4 regions of the Streptomyces sp. NBC_00386 genome follow, and region 1 is predicted to be linked to each of the others. Evidence: riboswitches for the same ligand, from Rfam matches in the RefSeq annotation. Region 1 holds a riboswitch; each other region holds the start of a gene.

Region 1 (4,718 bases):
GGTCCGGTCAATCCGGACGACGGGAAACTCGACCATCTGGTGACCGACCCCGCCTACTGCCGGACGGGCCGCTTCTTGGCCACGCGACGCCCGGACGGTGACTGGGACGCGGGCCTCCTCACCACCGAGGGCAGCGCGGACGGGTTCATGGTCCGTACGGGGGACGTGCTGGAGACGCGGGTCAAGCTGCCGACGGCGACCGGGGCCTGGCCGGCCGTCTGGACATGGCGGGACGGCGGTCAGGAGATCGACGTCTTCGAGTACCACCCCGACAACCCGGACCTGCTGGAACTGTCCAACCACGTACGCAACACCCACCGCTACTACCGGAACCCCGCCATTCGGCCGGGTGCCTGGGTCGACCTCATGGTCGAGTTCGGCGCCCAGCGGGTCGTGTGGTGGGTGAACGGGATCCAGGTCTTCGACGACCGGCGCGGAGTGGGCAGATCCTGGCACGCCTATCTCATCGTCAACCTGTCCGTATGCGCCGGGCGTTACCACCCGCCGCCGCCTCCCGAGGCCTTCGAGATGGACTTCGAGGTGGCCCGGCTGACAGTCCGCAGGTCCCGGGTCGGCAGGCCCTTCCCCGCAACGGAGGAGTACGGCGCCGACCTCCTCGACTGAGACGGGAACCGGGCGGCCGTCGGCGGGAGCCCGGAAGCCGCACGCCGGCCACTGAGATCCGCGGGCCGGGCACCAGAGTCCTCGGCAGGTGCATCCGCCGAGGCCCTTGGCGCGGAAGCACGGCATCAGAAGCGACGCCGCGCCGGTGCGCGTCGCACCGACAGGTGCCGAGGACCATGCCGAATCCTGAGCCGGGGCGGGACGCCCCCGAGACCGCCTACATCAGTCACGTCGGCAACTGCCGCACGTGCCGACGGGAGTCGGGACGCTGCCCACAGGCGGCACGCCTCTGGCGCTTCTACCAGGAGTGGCGCGACGGTTACCGCGCGCGGCCCGAGAACACGGGCTGAGACCACGGCTTGGTCGGCTCCGGATGAAGGGTGGCAGGTGGTCGGCGACCGGTGGCCGGTGAGACGATCCCTCCTCACGGTCCGGTGCGAGGCGTGCGGGAGCGCCGCGAGGTGGAGAGGTGTCATGCGAGGCTCTGTGCGGATGTCCGCCGATGATGTGTCCCGGTCCGGGGCGAGCGGCGCCCCCGTGGCGCTGCGGCCGTGTCACGTCGTCCGTCCGGACGCGGGTCCCGCGCGTGCCGCTGTACTGATCCTTCACGGTGGAACCGTCGACAGCAAGGACCCGTTGCGGCCGTGGAATGTGGCACGCGCCCGGATGCGGCCGTTCGTGCGCTCCGTGACGCGGGCCCTGCCGGACGGGAACGCGTTCGTCGGGCAGGTGCGCTACCGCTACCGGGGATGGAACGGCGTTGACGCCGACCCCGTCGCCGACGTTCTGCGGGCACTGGACGAACTCGCCGCTCTGGTGGGGGAGGTGCCGGTCGTGCTCGTGGGCCATTCGATGGGCGGGCGCGCGGCCCTGCGGGCCGCGGCCGCGCCTCAGGTCCGGGCCGTGGTGGCGCTGGCGCCCTGGTGCCCGGAGGGTGAGCCGGTGGCCCACCTCCGGGGCAAACGCGTCATCGTGCTGCACGGCGACCGGGACCGGGTCACCGACCCCGCGGAGTCGTTCGCCCTCGTCCGCCGGGCCGTGGAGGCGGGATCCTCCGCGAACGCCGTGCGGGTCGAGGGCGGTGACCATGCCATGCTCCGGCGCGCGGGGACCTGGCACAGGGCCACGGGTGCGACGGTCGCCGATCTGGTGATCCGGATCGGCGCTGGGCTCGACCCGCTCCCCGCCGAACGGCCGGGCGGCGAGCCCGGCGTCCTCTGACAACCCGTCGGGAGCGGCTGCTCCATCGGCCGCCCGGGACGTGCCGGCCGATGGAGCAGACGGTCACCGGTTGGCGTTCGAGGGTCGATGGCCGCCAGGGACGTCCGGCCGGTCCTCGGCCTCCGGTCGGATTCGGCCGGCCGTCAGGGGCCGCGGGTGTCGAGCCGGTCGTCGGGATCCGGGGTGGGGGAGAAGGGGCGCCGGGCGCCGGACGACGGCCGTGCGGTGGACGCGGGAAGCGGGGCGCCCGTCGACGGATCCCAGCTGAGGATCCACTCGAAGTCGCGTTGCAGCCGACGGGCCTCGCTTCGCACGAGCGTCGGTATGTCGCCGCGTTCGGAGATCAGTTGGGCATAGATCGGCGCATCGTGCACGTGGGGATCCTCGACTCGCTCTCGTGGTCTGACGTGCCTCGACGGTACGGCCGGCACGTGGTCGCAGTGGTCATCCGGCCAGCTCGGCCAGAACTGGTCAAGGTGTGACCAATGGGTGCCGTCGATGTCGAACGACATGCCAGGGAACGTCAGTTCTGTGCACGCTTTCGACACATCCGGGGCGGCTGGGCGGGTGACCGGCGGACCTGGACGGGCCGGCCCCGTGCGGGTCGGCCGGCGATCGGGGTGGAGCGGGGCGGTCCGGCCGAGCGGCGTCCGGGGCGGGGCCGGGACGGGCATCGGGCCCCGAGCGCCCAACATCCTTGCTCAGCGGCCTTTTCGAGCACGGCCCGTGTCCTCACCGTCGCGCTGCGAGGTGATGCGATGAAGGTCACGAAAATGTATCGGACATCTGGGACGTGGATCTTCACATCGGGTGCACAACATGGCTAAGTTGGCGACCGGGCCGCCCGACTCCCTCCGGCGGAGCTCGCCGGGCGGCGCGGCCTCCGCCGAATCCTGCCTGTCCTCGTGGCAGCTGGAGCCGGGGACCCACCGAACTTGGGGTGAATCGGCCAACTGCCTTACGGGGCAGGGGCCGTAGGGCATACCTTCCGGAATCGTCCGCCCGAACCCGACAGCTAACCCGGTAGGCGGACGACGGAAGGAGCACCACTCCATGGCGCCGGAACGCACCCCGCCCAGCGGCGAAGAAGTCGCCCGACGGCTCTCGTCCCTCTACGACCAGGCGGAGCTCGCCACCGGTAAATTCAACGGGACCCGTGCCTCGGCGAACTCCACCCGCAGGCCGGGCCGACGGGGCGCCGGTCAGGGGGGCGGGGGTTCCGATCCCGCCCAGGAAGATCTGATGCGGCAGTTGTACGACGGGGCGCGCTCCCGGTACGGACCCTCGGCTCCGGCCACCCTTCCGGCCGACAGACAGCCGGAGCGCGGCGGCGGGAGTGCCCGTCCGAGGGAGGGTGCGAAAGGCCCCAAGGGGTCCGCGGGGGAACTTCCGACGGTGTATCAGCTGGAGCAGATCATCCGGCCTGTCGCCGAGTTGACAGCGGCACCGATGCTCGAGCTGACCGCCGGTCCGGCCTCGGAGCCGGCCGCGCGCCCCGTCCTGGAGCTGACCGCGGGTCCGGCGGCCGGGACGACGGCCGGTCGCGCCCCGGCACCGGGAGCCGAGGCGGCGGGCCGTGCGGCGCTTCCCGCGGGGTCCGTTCCGGAGACCGCCTCACAGAAGTCGTCGCTGCACGTCAAGAAGCAGACCGCCCGGCGCAAGCTCGCCGCCGCACAGGAGCTGATGGCACGGTACGCGGCACGGCAGAGCATGCCCGTCGCGCAGGCCCCGGCGATCGAGTACCGGCCGGTGGAGGAACCCCGGCTCCCGTCCTTCCCGTCGGTCGGTCAGACAGGTTCGTTCCCGTCGGTCGGTCAGACGGGTTCGTTCCCGTCGGTCGGTCAGACCGGCTCCTTCCCGTCGGTCGGTCAGACGGGTTCGTTCCCGTCGGTCGGCCAGACCGGCACGTTCCCCTCGGTCGGTCAGGCACCCGTGTTCCAGCCGGCGCCCCAGTTCGCCCCGTACGAGCCCACGCCCCAGCCCGCGGCACCCCAGCCGGCGCCCATGCCCATGGTCTTCGACACGGGCTCCATGCCCGGGGCGTACGAGGCGGCGCCCCCGACCGGCGAGTACAAGTCGGTCCTCCTGCCCCTCGGGTACGAGGCGGCGCCCCCGACCGGCGAGTACAAGTCGGTCCTCCTGCCCCTCGGGTACGAGGCGGCGCCCCCGACCGGCGAGTACAAGTCGGTCCTCCTGCCCCTCGGGTACGAGCCGCCGCCCCCGCCCTCCGAGTACAAGTCGGTGCTCCTGCCCCTCGCGTACGAGACGGCGACCCCTCCCAGCTCGTACCAGCCGGCTCCGATGCCCCCGGTGAGTGAGCCGGTGCCTCAGCCTCCGGTGTACGAGCCGGCACCGGGTCCCGCCGCGTATCAGCCGGCCCCCGTGCCTCCGGCGAACCAGCCGGCGCCCCCGCCGGCCGACGACGCCTGGCGGCAGTCGCTGCGGACGGCCGGCAAGCAGCAGGCGTGGCCCGCCGCTCCCGGAGCCGTCGACACGAACCCCGGGTTCAGTATCGACAGCCTCGTCGCGCCCGCCGCCCCGCCGGTCGTCGGACCCGACAGCAGGGCCGCGGAGGCGGTCGCCTTCGCCCGCGCTCAGGTCGGCAGACCCTGCGTGTGGGGAGCGTCCGGACCCGGTTCGTACGACCCCTCAGGGCTCACGCAGGCGTCCTGGAAGAGCGCCGGGGTCATGCTCCCCCGTGCGACGCAGGACCAGGCACAGGTCGGCCCGGCGGTCGCCCTCGGCGCCATGCAGCCGGGTGACCTGGTCTTCTTCCACGCCAACGTGAGTCACGTCGGCCTCTACGTGGGTGACGGCATGATGGTCCACGCTCCGAGTCCCGGAGCGCGCATCACCGAGGAGTCGGTCGAATA
Region 2 (4,718 bases), 6.4 Mb from region 1:
GCCCAGTTGGAGCGCGAATGGCTCGACCGGCTCGGCACCGTGGCGGGCCGCGCCGACGAACTGTGCCGGTACGCCGTCCTGTTCGGGGACCCGCAGCTCGCCCTGACCGCCGTGCAGCGCGTCCTCGACGTCACGGCGGAGGAGGTCCGGGAGGCCGCCAAGGCCCGCCTGCGCCCCGACAACCGCGCGGTGCTCGTCTACGAGCCGACCACCGCCGAAGCAGCCGACGCGGCTGACTCCGCCGACGAGACCGACGAGGAGGCGGCGAAGTGACCGAGCTCGCCACCATGGACTTCCACCCGCAGCCCCAGGCCGGCCAGCCGAAGCCGTGGGCGTTTCCCGCCCCCGAGCGGGGCACCCTGGACAACGGTCTGACCGTGCTGCGCTGCCATCGCCCCGGCCAGCAGGTCGTGGCCGTCGAGGTGAACCTCGACGCGCCGCTGGACGCCGAGCCGGCGGGCCTGGACGGCATCGCCACGATCATGGCGCGCGCCTTCTCCGAGGGCACCGACAAGCACTCGGCCGAGGACTTCGCCGCCGAACTGGAGCGCTGCGGCGCCACGCTCGACGCGCACGCCGACCACCCCGGTGTGCGCCTGTCCCTCGAAGTGCCCGTCTCGCGCCTGGCCAAGGCCCTCGGCCTGCTCGCCGACGCCCTGCGGGCCCCCGCGTTCGCGGACAGCGAGGTCGAGCGGCTGGTGACCAACCGGCTGGACGAGATCCCGCACGAGACGGCCAATCCCGCCCGCCGTGCCGCCAAAGAGCTCTCCAAGGAGCTGTTCCCGGCGAGCGCGCGCATGGCGCGCCCGCGGCAGGGCACCGAGGAGACCGTCCAGAACATCGACTCGTCGGCCGTTCGCGCGTTCTACGAGAGGCACGTGCGCCCCGTCACGGCCACTGCCGTCGTCGTCGGTGACCTGACCGATGTCGATCTCGACGAACTGCTCGCCGACACGCTCGGCTCCTGGACCGGCTCGGCCGCCCAGCCGCGCCCCGTGCCGCCGGTGAGCGCCGACGACACCGGCCGCGTGATCATCGTCGACCGCCCCGGCGCCGTCCAGACGCAGCTGCTCATCGGCCGGGTCGGCGCCGACCGGCACGACCGCGTGTGGCCCGCGCAGGTCCTCGGCACCTACTGCCTCGGCGGCACCCTCACCTCGCGCCTGGACCGCGTCCTGCGCGAGGAGAAGGGCTACACCTACGGCGTGCGGGCGTTCGGACAGGTCCTGCGCTCCGCGCCGGACGGCACGGGAGCCGCGATGCTCGCCATCAGCGGCTCGGTCGACACCCCCAACACCGGTCCTGCGCTCGACGACCTGTGGACGGTGCTGCGCACCCTCGCGGCCGAGGGTCTGACCGACGCGGAGCGCGACGTCGCCGTGCAGAACCTGGTGGGTGTCGCGCCCCTCAAGTTCGAGACGGCCGCGGCGGTCGCGAGCACGCTCGCGGACCAGGTCGAGCAGCACCTGCCGGACGACTATCAGGCGACGCTCTACCGGCAACTGGCCGCCACCGGCACCGTGGAGGCCACCGCGGCGGCCGTGAGCGCCTTCCCGACGGACCGTCTGGTGACCGTCCTGGTGGGCGACGCGGCGCAGATCGCGGAGCCGGTCAGGGCCCTCGGAATCGGTGAAGTCACCGTGGTGGCCGCCGAGTAGAACCCGTGCGACGCGGGAGGGCCCTGACGGCTGAAGAGCCGTCAGGGCCCTCCCTTTTCCGGAAGCCGTTCCCAAGATGTCCGTATTCGTATGACGGTCACCCTTCTGCCCTGTGGGATACGTTACAAAAATCGTGATCCGTTTGTTGTTCGAAAGTTGCCCCGCTTAGCGTCAGTGCGGCTGTTCGTCACGCAGTGCGCCGCGCCCGCGGCACCGGACAGTCATCGCCGAGTCCCCCATGACGCGAGTCAGGGGAGCCGGGGACCCACACGTAGTCCCTGGGGTGAATCGGACGCCCTCTCCGGAGGGGGCCCGTAGGAGACCTTCCTGCTCCGAACCCGTCAGCTAACCCGGTAGGCGAGAGGGAAGGAAAGGATCAGCCCCTACATGGCGTTCACCTGTGGCACCGGCAAGCACCGTCGTACGAGCCGCGTGCACAGCACGACCACCACGACCGCCGTCGGGGTCGCGGCGCTCACCACCACCGGTGTCATCGGAACCCTGGCCGCCCCCGCGTTCGCCGCGGAAACCTCCGTCGAGCAGACCGGGCTGACCCAGACCGTCACCCTCAACGACACGGTCGCCGACCAGATCGACGCCCAGGCCTTCGCGCAGCTGCGCGCCGCCGACGAGGCCGCCGCGCGCAAGCAGGCCGAGCAGACCGCGCGCAAGCAGGCCGCGGAGCAGGCCCAGGAGCTGCGCGAGACCAAGGAGCGCGCCGCCCGCGAGGCCGAGCGCAAGCGTCTGAACACGTTCGTCATGCCGATCACCGGTTCGTACGTCTCCACCGGCTACCAGGCCAGCAGCAGCCTCTGGTCCTCCGGCAGCCACACCGGAGTCGACTTCCACGCCGCGTCCGGCACCTCGGTCCACGCCGTCGGCTCCGGCACGGTCGTCACGGCCGGCTGGGGCGGCGCCTACGGCAATCAAGTCGTGATCAAGATGCACGACGGCACGTACACCATGTACGGCCACCTCTCGTCCATCGGTGTGTCCGTGGGGCAGACGGTCACTCCGGGGCAGCAGATCGCTCTCTCGGGGGACACCGGCAACACCACCGGTCCCCACCTTCACTTCGAGGCCCGTACGACCGCCGAGTACGGATCGGACATGGACCCGGTCGCGTACCTGCGCTCGCACGGCGTCAACGTCTGACGACCGCTTCGCGGCTTCTTCGCCGCTTTCGATGCCCCGGCTCACCGAGCCGGGGCATCGTCGTTTCCAGATGCCGTCTGTCCAAAAAATATCCATGGATTCAGGCCTGCCATCGGAAATTCAGGCTTCCTGCAATAGAGTCACTGAACAAGCGTCAATCGACGGCGTTTCACGGGGATTAAAGCGGAGGTCGGTCATGCGTATTCCGGCGCACTCGGTGTGCACGGCGATCCGTGACGACATCGTCGCGGGTGTCTACGAGCGCGGCGGCCGCCTCACCGAGGAACTGCTCGCACGCCGATACGGCGTCTCTCGCGTCCCCGTGCGCGAGGCCCTGCGCACGCTGGAGGCCGAGGGGTTCGTGGTCACCCGCCGGCACGCGGGCGCGTGTGTCGCGGAGCCCTCCGAGCTGGAGGCCGCGGACCTCCTGGAGATGCGCATGCTGCTGGAACCGCTGGGTGCCGCGAGGGCCGCGCAGCGGCGCACGGAGGCCCACCTGAAGGTGCTGCGGGGTCTGGTCAGGCTGGGGCAGGAGCGCTCCAGGCGAGGCCACAGCGAGGATCTGCGCTCGTTGGGCGGCTGGTTCCACGAGACGCTCGCGCAGGCGTCCGGCAGCCCCGCGCTCACCTCGACGCTCGCCCAGCTGCGCCACAAGATCGCCTGGATGTACTCGGTGGAGGCGCCGGCCGACCCCGCGGAATCCTGGGCGGAGCACGGCGGCATCGTGGACGCGGTCGCCCGCGGGGACAGTGAGCGGGCCCGCGCGATCACGGCCCTGCACACCGAGCGCGCCACGGCCGCGCACCGGCTCCGATTTCCCGGCGGCGACCGGCCGGACCGTGTGAGAAGTTCGCAACATCCCGTAAACATGACGGGCCCGCGTCATTAACACGGGCGCCGTATACAAAGAGGGATATTCGGCAGGGGCTCATTTCTGATGCCCTTTTATGCGTGTGTCCGGAATTTCGGCGCACGCCATTCCCGCGGCCATGGCGCGAGGTCGTACGTGGCATGTGGGGAATTTCCGAGCGAGGGTACGGAAAAACGGCCGAGCCGCGCCACCCGGCGAAGGGGAGCGCGGCTCGGCCGTGTGAGTCCACGTGCCTCGTGGGCGGCTCAGACGGTCTCGGGGAGTTCGTCGAGCCCCTCGGCGACCAGCTTCGCCAGACGGTCGAGAGCGGCATCCGCGCCCTCGGAGTCCGACGTGAGGACGATCTCCTCGCCGCCCTGGGCGCCCAGGCCGAGGACCGCGAGCATGGAGGCCGCGTTGACGGGGTTCCCGTCGGCCTTGGCGATCGTCACGGGGATGCCGGAAGCCGTGGCGGCCCGGACGAAGATGGAGGCGGGGCGGGCATGGAGGCCCTCGGTCCAGCCGACGTTGACGCGGCGCTCAGCCATGTGATGCTGCCCTTCGGGTGTTCAAGGTTGTCTAGACCATTCTTTCATATCGCGAGGCGTGCCCGAACGGTCCCGGACCTCACCCGCCGCGGTGTCGGCCGAGGACCCGCTCCGACGCCCGTCACCCTCAGACTGCCTCGCGCCGTTGTCGTACGCGAGCCGTACTCTGGGGCCCATGCAGACCTCGGCGGACCGGCACGAGTACCCAGCCCACTGGGAGGCCGACGTGGTGCTGCGCGACGGCGGCACCGCACGCATCAGGCCCATCACCGTCGACGACGCCGAACGCCTGGTCAGCTTCTACGAGCAGGTGTCGGACGAGTCGAAGTACTACCGCTTCTTCGCGCCCTATCCGCGGCTGTCCGCCAAGGACGTCCACCGCTTCACCCACCACGACTTCGTGGACCGCGTGGGCCTCGCGGCCACGGTGGGCGGCGAGTTCATCGCCACCGTGCGCTACGACCGGATCAACGCGGACGGCATGCCCGCCTCCGCGCCCGCCGACGA
Region 3 (4,718 bases), 4.9 Mb from region 1:
GCTGACGATCACATGGCGAACTCGGTCGATCATTTGGTCGATGACACGGTTTGTCGATGTGTCGCTGCCATCACTCAAGTCAGCGTATCCGGTCACGTTTCGATCACCACGAGCGCCCACCGTCCCCCGGTCCACTTCGCTCCGCCAGGTGGTGGGTGCGAGTACACCCGGAAGGCACACGGGAAGCACCTGCGTGCCCCAACGGCGGGTACCCCGGCTCACGGGCACCACCCCACCACCGACTGTATGTTCATGATCAGATGATGTGAACCGACTTGCGATGACTTCCGATGAAATGACCGGCATTACGTCCTCTGGGGTGACGCTCATGCACATCCGTACGTCCTTCCCTTACGAGACCACTCACGAGGACGTCCTCATCCCTCTCTCGGACGGCACCCGTCTGTACGCCCGGATCTGACGGCCGCCGGCCGAGGAGCCCGTACCCGCGCTCCTGGAGCACCTCCCGTACCGCCTGACCGACTGGAGCCCCGCGCGACCAGCAGTGCCATCCCTGGTACGCCGGGCACGGCTACGCCTCCGTCCGCGTGGACGTGCCCGGCCACGGCAATTCGGAGGGGATGCCGGGGGACGAACACACGGGGAACGAGCCGGACGACGGGGTGGAGGTGGCCTCCTGACCGGCGGCCCAGTCCTGGTGCACCGGCCGGGTCGGCATGTTCGGGATCGCTTGGGGCGGCTTCGACTCCCTCCGGATCGCGGCCCGCGCGCCCGAGCCGCTCAAGGTGATCGTCACGGTCTGCTCGACCGACGACCTCTATGACAACGACGTGCACCATGCGGGAGGTTCCGTCCTCACCCTCGACACGCACGCCCGGTCGGCCCGACTGCTCGCCTTCGCCGCCCGCCCGCCGGACCCCGCGCACGTGGGCGAGGGCATGTGGCGGAGCAGGTGGGAGAAACGGCTGGGGGCGATCGGCCCCGCCGCGCACACCTGGCCGGCGCACCGGACCAGGGACGCGTACTGGCGCCACGGCAGCCTCCGCGAGGAGTACGGGGCCATCCGCGCCGCGGTCCTCGCGGTCGGCGTCCGGCACGACCCGCACCGCGACACCGTGCTGCGTCCGGTGCGGAACCTGCCGCCGGATCGCGTACGAGGTCTCATCGGCCCCTGGTCCCGCCAGTACCCGGACCGGGGCCTGCCCCCTGGACCGGCCATCGGCTTCCTCCAGGAGACGCTGCGCCGGTGGGACCACTGACTCAGGGACGAGGAGACGGACGCGCTCTCCGTCCCCCCTTCTGCGCTCGTACGTGATGGACGCGCACCCTCCGGCGACGGTGTACGCGCGGATCCCCGGCCGCCGGGTGGGTGACCCGGCCTGGCCCTCACCCTCGGTGACCCCGGTCGTGTACGCGCTCCAGGACGCCCCGCTGCCGGTCCGGTCCCCGCAGCACACGGGGGTCGACGCGGGCCGGCTGTTCCCTTCCGGCGACGACGCCGGCCTGCCGCCGGACCAACGGGAGGAGGACACCCGCTCGGCCTGCTTCGAGTTCGAGGCGCCGGAGGAGACCTGGGTCCTGGGCCGCCCCCGGGTCAATCTGCGGCTGACGTCCGCGTCACCCAGGAGCCAGGTGATCGCCCGGCTGTGCGACGTCGCCCCGGACGGAGCGTCCACGCTCGCCACCCGGGGCGCCCTGAACCTCTCGGCGCGCCGGGGCCCCGACCGGGCGGTTCCCCGGGAACCGGGCACCACGGAGAACGTGGTGTTCGACCTGAACGCCATCGGCCACGCGTTCCCGGTGGGCCACCGGATCCGGCTGGGCCTCTCCTCCGCGTACCGGCCTGGATCTGGCCCCAGCCGGGCTCGGAGGCGGGCTTCACCCTGGAGCCGATCGGCAGCGTCCTGGAACTCCCGTTACGGGCAACGGAGTCGGACGCCTCGGTCGCCTTCGAGGAACCGGAGCAGTTCGCACCCCTCGGCGCGACCGTCTCGGGCACCCTGGACGAGCCCCGCCCCCGGCGTCTGGCCCTGCGCGACGTGGCCGCGGAGACCTGGCGCCTCGAGGTGGACCCGGGGCGCGGCGGCACCCGCGTGTACCCCGACGGCCTCGAATGCACGGAGGAGGCCCGGGAGACGTACACGATCGACACCTCGGACCCGCTGTCCGCCCGCGCACAGCCGGCCGACTGGGCCCACCGGCACGGGAGTTCACTCCCCCGGACCGCTACGCATCCACACGCGCCCCAGGCCCGGGCCTGCGCCACCCGCTCACGGCGCGGGCCCTGGCATATCGCCGCGCGCCGGACGGCGACAGGACACTCTCGTGCCGAACACCGGTGAGGCGAGGCGCACTTCACCGCGCACCGGCCCGGGTTCGGACCGCGTCCGGGCGGCGCTCCCGCCGCCGGGCGGCCGCGCTCCTCGATGTGTCCCGCGCCACAATTCCCGCCGCGCCAGGGGCCGCTCAGCACCCCGCGAAGGGCTCAACGGCGGCTTCCACCGCAAGCGCAATGCCCGAATTACCCTTCATGCCGCCTTGATGCTCTTTGGTCTCGTGAGTTGGGTCACCGGCGAGCCGGACCCCCGCCGCACACCCTCTCCGGCCCAACCCGTTTGCCAAAGGCAAGTTGAGGATCCAATTCCGGCGCAATCGGACTTTTTACCCACGCATTAACCAGGAGAAAGCGATCTTCGCAGTCAAATCTCATCTTGTTTCGGACATGTGCTCTCGCATACGTTCTGGTCGACCCCGGGCGGATCGCCGAATCCTGCCGCCGCCCGGCAACCCATCGACCCACGCACGGCAGGAGCGGGGGAACCACAGGTAAGCCGCCGATCCGGGCACACCGGACCGGCTTGGGGTGAAGCCGCGCCCACAGCGCGGCCGGGCATCTCCCGCCCGAACCCGACAGCTCACCTCGCAGGCGTCGGAGAGGACATTTCGTCATGCCCGTACGTGCCAAGCACCGCCGCAAGAAGACCAACGTCATCACCCGGGGCATGATCGCCGCCGGAACGGGCGGCATCGCCCTCGCCCTCCCGCTCGTGAGCGCCACCGGCGCCAGCGCCGCCACCCCGGCGCAGGCCCCGCAGGCCGCCCACACCGCGGTGGTCCCCAACGTGCAGCTCGTCACCTACAAGGTGGTCGCCGGCGACACGCTCTCCAAGGTGGCGCAGAAGTACCCCAAGAGCGGCGGCTGGAAGAAGCTGTACGCGGCGAACCGCGCGGTCATCGGTGACAACCCCGCCCACCTCCGTCCGGGCCTGAAGCTGACCGTGGGCACGAAGACGCTGAAGTCGACGACCGTCCGCACCACGGCGAACGCGACCACCGCCGTCGCCAAGTCCAAGGCGACCACCGTCACCCAGGCCTCCGCCAAGACGTACTCCAACAACCTCGACGGCTGGATCAAGGAATCCCTGGACGTCATGGCCAAGGCGGGCATCCCGGGCAGCTACGACGGCATCCACCGCAACGTGATACGCGAGTCCTCCGGCAACCCCAACGCCATCAACAACTGGGACTCCAACGCCGCCGCGGGCATCCCCTCCAAGGGCCTGCTCCAGGTGATCGACCCCACGTTCCAGGCGTACCACGTCGCCGGCACGTCGTCGAACATCTACGACCCGGTCGCCAACATCACCGCGGCCTGCAACTACGCGGCCGACAAGTACGGCTCCATCGACAACGTCAACGGCGCCTACTGATCCCACCCCGCACCCCGTCTTCATCCGCACCCGCCGACGGCGCCTTCCCGGCCCGTCGGCGGGTGCGTTGCGGTCGCGTCGGCGGGTGGGTTGCGGTCGCGTCAGCCGGTGTGCGTCCGTGGGCGCGGCGGCGGGTCCGCTCCGAATGTGTCGGCGGGTGTGCGTTCGTGGGTGCGCCGGGCGGGCGTGTCGGCGCCGCTAGAAGCCGAAGAGGCGCTCCAGCACGACCGCGATCCCGTCGTCCTCGTTCGACAGGGTGATTTCGTCGGCCACCGCCTTCAGTTCCGGATGAGCGTTGGCCATCGCCACACCTCGGGCCGCCCAGTCGAACATCGGGATGTCATTGGGCATGTCACCGAAGGCGAGCGTCGCGTCCGGGGTGAGCCCGAGGTGCGCCGCGGCGAGAGCCAGGCCCGTCGCCTTGGTCACCCCGCATGGCTGGAGTTCGACGGTGCCGGGACCGGACATGGTGACCGTCGCCAGCGAACCGACCACTCCCCGTGCCGCCGACGCCAACTCGTCGTCGGACAAAGAGGGGTGACGGAGCAACACCTTGCTGATCGGCTCCGCCCAGAGGTCGTCCCGGCGCGGCACCCGCACCGCCGGCAGAGTCGGATGCGGCATGACATAGCCCGGCTCGATGAGCGTCAGCCCGTCCACGCCGTCCTGGTCGACCGCCGCGTACAGCAGCCCGACCTCCGCCTCGATCTTGCCGAGCGCCGTCTCCGCCAGTTCCCTGTCCAGGGTCACCGACCACAGCATGCGGTCCGCGCCGGCGTCGTACAGCTGCGCCCCCTGCCCGCACACCGCCAGTCCCTCGCCGCCGAGTTCGTCGAGAAGCGGTCGCACACGCGGTGCGGGTCGGCCCGTGACCACGAGATGACGGGCACCCGCCCGGGTCACCTTCGCCAACGCGGCGCGTGACCGGTCGGAGAGTGTGTCGTCGCCGCGCAGCAGCGTTCCGTCCAGGTCAGTGGCGATGAGTGAATATGCAGTCGGAGCGGCCATGATCCGAAGAATACGGATCGAACGACTCATCGGCCCGGC
Region 4 (4,718 bases), 4.0 Mb from region 1:
TTCGTCAGGGACGCCGACGGGAACGGGCTCCTCGCCGCCGCGGGCGCCCAGGTCGCCGTCCTGCCCGAGTACGCGGACCGCGCCAAGGCCCCCAACCGGCATCTGGCGGCCGGGTAGAAGCCGGGGAGAAGCAGGGTGCCGACGCCGCTGGAGGGGTGCGTTTAAACGGGTGTGCTTCGGGTCCCGCGGATGGCGTACACTGGTTTCAACGACGCGGGGTGGAGCAGCTCGGTAGCTCGCTGGGCTCATAACCCAGAGGTCGCAGGTTCAAATCCTGTCCCCGCTACTCAAGGCCAAGGGCCGGAACTCGGATTTACGAGTTCCGGCCCTTGGTGTTTGCCTCCACAGCTTCCGCCGGCCGCTCCGGGCTCCTTTCCGGCTTTCTTCCGGCTTCCTCCGCCGCCTCTCGGCTGCTTTCGCCTTCTTCCGGCCGTGGTTCTCCGGCGCCGGTCCCGGTTCGCGCGGTTCTCCGGGCCGGCCCCGGTTCGCTCCGGCAGGCGGTGTCCTCCCCCGGTCGGGCCACACCGGTCGCCCGCCGCCCCCGTACCGGGTCTTCTGGACGGGTGGCGGGGCAGCCGGCAGGTGAGTGGCGGACCGGACAGCCCCGTGACCGGGCGGACCGGCTGTCCCGCGGTGTCCGCGGGTCCGGGAGCGTCCCGCCGCCCGGTCCGGCGGCGGGAGCGGAGCCGCGCGGGATCGTGTACGCACGCGCCTTCGTCCGGATCCTGCCCGTGCTGTTCGTCGCCGCCGGGGTCGTCTACGACTACCTCACCCCGTCGGAATTCACCGCGACCCCCCTGTTCGCGGCCGCGCCCCTGGTCGCCGCACCCCTCCATTCGCTGCGCGGAACCGTCCTCGCCGGTGTCCTCGCCGTCGGCGCCGTGCTCATCACCCACCTTGTCCTCGGCATCGTCCTTCAGGTCGACGCGGTCACCGAGGTGGTCACCGTGGCGATGGCCGCGGTCCTCGCCGTCCTCATCAACACAGTCGTCCGGCGCGGCGACGAACGGCTCGCCTCCGTCCGGGAGATCGCCGAGTTCGCACAGCGTGCCGTGCTGCCCGAGCCCGAGGCGCGGATCGCCGGACTGGAGGTCGCGGCCCGGTACGAGGCGGCGCAGGAGGACGCGTTCATCGGCGGTGACCTGTACGCCGTGCAGGACTCCCCGCACGGTGTACGGCTGGTCGTCGGGGACGTACGGGGGAAGGGGATGACCGCGGTGGCCACCGTGGCGACGGTGGTCGGGGCGTTCCGGGAGGCGGCCGAGCAGGAGGCGACCCTGGAGGGCGTCGCGGAGCGCCTGGAGCGGGCGCTGACGCGCGCGGGCACCCGGCGCGACAGCGTCGACGCGGCCGAGGGGTTCACGACCGCGGTCCTCGCCGAGATCCCGCACGGCGAGGACGTCGTACGCGTCGTCAACCGCGGCCACCCGCCGCCCCTGCTGCTGCGTCCCGACGGCACGCTCCTCACCCTCACCGCCGAGTCCTTCGCGCTGCCCCTCGGGATGAGCGAACTGGGAAGCCTGCCCGCCCCGACGGTGCGGGAGGGATTTCCGCGCGGGACGACGCTGCTGCTGCACACCGACGGACTGTCCGAGGCCCGCGACGCGCGGGGGGAGTTCTTCGATCCGGCCGCCTGGCTGGCCGGACGGGTCCTTCCCGGCCCCGACGCGCTGCTGACCGCCCTCTTCGAGGCGGCCCGCCTGCACACGGGCGGCGCGCTGACGGACGACATGGCGCTGCTCGCCGTCCGGCGCCCGTGACGGGTGCTCGCCGAGGGGAGCCGCGCGTTGTACGGGAGGTCTTTCACCCCCTGGGCGACGGCTTTTCCGGCCCCGGTCACGAGCTGTGACCGGACGGTGTCCCTCCGCGTAGCACCTGACTTACCGTCAGGGAAACCCGTGTCGACACCATGAGGTCAACTCGCCCGTTTTTCATCGCTCATGACCCCAAAGTCCTGGCCAAGAGCCGTTAATGATCAGTCGGAACAGCTTGGAATTCGGTGCCTGGGTCTATTAACGTTCGATAACGCAGCGCGGTCGTTACAGCCGTCACAAGAGGTGGCTCCGTGCGCACGCGCCGAATCCCGCAAGGGAACCGGGGAACCAACTCGTGGGGTGAATCGAGCGTATTCCGCCGTGGAAGCACGGTGGCCGTACGCGCGTAGGAGACCTTCCTGCTCCGAACCCGTCAGCTAACCCGGTAGGCGGCAAGGAAGGAAAGGAGTGCGCCCACGTGGCGTCCAACCGGCCCGCTCAGCCAACCTCGTTCACGCCGAACGAAACACACACCTTCGGCTACGGCAAGGACGAGGGACCCTGGGAGGAGTGGAATCCCACCGCGGATTCCGTCGCTCCCGTCCGCGGCCGGCACCGCACGGGCAAGCAGCGCGGCGGAGGACTCGCCCGCAGCTCCACGGTTCTCGGCGTCGGCGTCATAGCCGCCGTCGGTGCGGGTGGTATCGCCAGCGCCGCTCCGGGCAAGCCGCCCGTCTCGATCTCGCTGCCCGACCTGTCGTCGGTCACCGATTCGGCGAAGGCCCTGATCTCGGACGGCGGATCCAGCACTCCCAAGGGCTCCACGACCCCGCTCACCAACGCCGGTCTGACCACCGCCGACGCGGCCCAGGGCACCACCGACGCCGGTGAGGCGCTGCGCGACCGCATCATGCAGCAGGCCCAGTCGCAGCAGAACCAGGCCGACACCGCCACGCAGCAGGCCGCCCAGACGGCCGCCGCGAAGAAGGCCGTCGAGCTCGCCGCCAAGCAGCAGGACGAAGCCGAGGCCAAGGCCGACGCCGCGAAGGAGAAGGCGGAGGAGGCGGCCAAGGCGAAGGCCGAGCAGGAGCGCCTCGCCGAGCTCGCCAAGAGCTACTCGCTGCCGACGTCCTCGTACACGCTGACCTCGACCTTCGGCGAGGCCGGCTCCATGTGGTCCTCCGGCTACCACACCGGACTCGACTTCGCGGCGCCCACCGGCACGCTCATCAAGGCGATCCACAGCGGCACCATCACCGAGGCCGGCTGGGCCGGATCGTACGGCTACCGCACGATCCTCACCCTCGACGACGGTACGGAGCTCTGGTTCTGCCACCAGTCGTCCATCAGCGTCAGCGTGGGCCAGAAGGTCGCCACGGGTGATGTCATCGGGCGAGTGGGCGCGACGGGCAATGTCACCGGACCGCACCTGCACCTCGAAGTGCACCCCGGCGGCGCCGCCACCGGCATCGACCCGATGGCGTGGCTCCAGAGCAAGGGCCTCAACCCCTGATTTCCGATCTCCGGCAGCCCTGACGTCAACCCCCCCGACGTCAGGGCTGTCGGTCGTCCGGGCGCGGACGACGGCGCGCCGGGCCCGGTGATTGCGGAATACATCCGTCCGGGGCGGGTGTTGAGCCCGTACATGACTTCTCTTCGCAAGCTCGGTTCGTCCGACCTCGAGGTCTTCCCGCTCTCCCTCGGGGGCAACGTCTTCGGCTGGACGGCCGACGAGACCCGGTCCTTCGCCGTGCTCGACGCCTACGCGGCCGCCGGCGGCAACTTCCTCGACACGGCCGACTCCTACTCCGCCTGGATCGAGGGCAACGAGGGCGGCGAGTCCGAGACCATCATCGGCAAGTGGCTGAGGACCCGCGGCAACCGCGAGGACATCGTGGTCGCCACCAAGGTCAGCCAGCACCCCGCGTACCCGGGTCTGTCCGGTGCCAACATCAAGGCCGCGGCCGACGCGTCGCTGCGCCGCCTGGGCACCGACCACATCGACCTCTACTACACGCACTTCGACAAGCCGGACGTGCCGGTCGAAGAGATCATCGGCGCCCTCGACGAGCTGGTGACGGCCGGCAAGGTGCGGCACATAGCCGCTTCCAACATCTCTCCGGAGCGGCTGCGGGAGTCCCTGGAGTTCTCCGACCGCGAGGGCCTCGCGCGGTACGTCGCGCTCCAGCCGCACTACAACCTCGTCTCGCGCGACACCTACGAGGGCTCCCTGCTGGAGGTCGCCTCCCGGGCCGGTCTGGCCGCCGTCCCGTACTTCGCGCTCGCCTCCGGTTTCCTCACCGGCAAGTACCGCCCCGGCACGACGGTCGACTCGGCCCGGGCCGCGGGCGCGGCCAAGCACCTCGACACGGAACGCGGGCCGCTGGTCCTCGCCGCCCTCGACGAGATCGCCGCGGCCCACGGCGTCGCCGTCCCGACGGTCGCCCTCGCCTGGCTGGCCGCACAGCCGACGGTCGCCGCGCCCATCGCCTCCGCCCGCACCGTGGAGCAGCTCCCGGCCCTGCTGGGGGTCGCGGACCTGGTGCTGACGGACGAGGAACTGACGCGCTTGACGCAGGCGTCGGTGTAACGGCCGTAGCGCGGGCGCGCGGACCCCGGGTCCCCACCGGTCCGTGGCGCGGGTGTGGGGGAGCGGTGGTATCCACGCCGGTCCCGGGCGACAGGCCCTAGGAGCGGTACGGGTTGTACGCGGGATACGGGACCGGCGCGGATGCCTGTGCCGGCGGGCCGTAGGGCCGGGCCGGCGGGGCGATGTAGCCGTACCCGGGGGCCGGCCAGGGCGGCGGTGCGGGCAGCGGTGCCGTGGCGCGGGCCGCGTAGGCGAGGGCCGGACGGGCGATCTCCCGGCGGCGCCACAGCTCGTCGAGCAACTCGCGCTCCCGTACGACGAAGTCGGCGCCCGCACGACCCCGGCGCCCCCGGTGGCGCAGGAACGCCAGCGAG

What was found. A riboswitch is a leader RNA that binds a small molecule or an ion and turns the genes downstream of it on or off. The one in region 1 is predicted to bind cyclic di-AMP.
Region 2: another riboswitch for cyclic di-AMP. It lies ahead of OG780_RS11265 (M23 family metallopeptidase); the one in region 1 lies ahead of OG780_RS39435 (C40 family peptidase).
Region 3: another riboswitch for cyclic di-AMP. It lies ahead of OG780_RS17975 (transglycosylase SLT domain-containing protein); the one in region 1 lies ahead of OG780_RS39435 (C40 family peptidase).
Region 4: another riboswitch for cyclic di-AMP. It lies ahead of OG780_RS22290 (M23 family metallopeptidase); the one in region 1 lies ahead of OG780_RS39435 (C40 family peptidase).

The regions. Positions count from the first base shown of each region.
Region 1 is NZ_CP107950.1:9,011,212-9,015,929, forward strand. Features, by position in the region: gene OG780_RS39415 (beta-glucanase) at 1-624, shown strand, start outside; gene OG780_RS39420 (hypothetical protein) at 801-974, shown strand; gene OG780_RS39425 (dienelactone hydrolase family protein) at 1,099-1,845, shown strand; gene OG780_RS39430 (hypothetical protein) at 1,989-2,219, opposite strand; cyclic di-AMP (ydaO/yuaA leader) riboswitch at 2,720-2,891, shown strand; gene OG780_RS39435 (C40 family peptidase) at 2,899-4,718, shown strand, end outside.
Region 2 is NZ_CP107950.1:2,600,940-2,605,657, reverse strand. Features, by position in the region: gene OG780_RS11275 (M16 family metallopeptidase) at 1-273, shown strand, start outside; gene OG780_RS11270 (M16 family metallopeptidase) at 270-1,658, shown strand; cyclic di-AMP (ydaO/yuaA leader) riboswitch at 1,874-2,033, shown strand; gene OG780_RS11265 (M23 family metallopeptidase) at 2,046-2,813, shown strand; gene OG780_RS11260 (GntR family transcriptional regulator) at 3,010-3,702, shown strand; gene OG780_RS11255 (HPr family phosphocarrier protein) at 3,930-4,211, opposite strand; gene OG780_RS11250 (bifunctional acetate--CoA ligase family protein/GNAT family N-acetyltransferase) at 4,387-4,718, shown strand, end outside.
Region 3 is NZ_CP107950.1:4,112,407-4,117,124, forward strand. Features, by position in the region: partial or broken gene OG780_RS17970 (CocE/NonD family hydrolase) at 329-2,303, shown strand; cyclic di-AMP (ydaO/yuaA leader) riboswitch at 2,745-2,905, shown strand; gene OG780_RS17975 (transglycosylase SLT domain-containing protein) at 2,910-3,671, shown strand; gene OG780_RS17980 (HAD family hydrolase) at 3,870-4,679, opposite strand.
Region 4 is NZ_CP107950.1:5,051,036-5,055,753, forward strand. Features, by position in the region: gene OG780_RS22275 (dihydrofolate reductase family protein) at 1-117, shown strand, start outside; tRNA gene OG780_RS22280 (tRNA-Met) at 213-286, shown strand; gene OG780_RS22285 (PP2C family protein-serine/threonine phosphatase) at 624-1,760, shown strand; cyclic di-AMP (ydaO/yuaA leader) riboswitch at 2,065-2,221, shown strand; gene OG780_RS22290 (M23 family metallopeptidase) at 2,233-3,267, shown strand; gene OG780_RS22295 (aldo/keto reductase) at 3,400-4,344, shown strand; gene OG780_RS22300 (PrsW family intramembrane metalloprotease) at 4,442-4,718, opposite strand, start outside.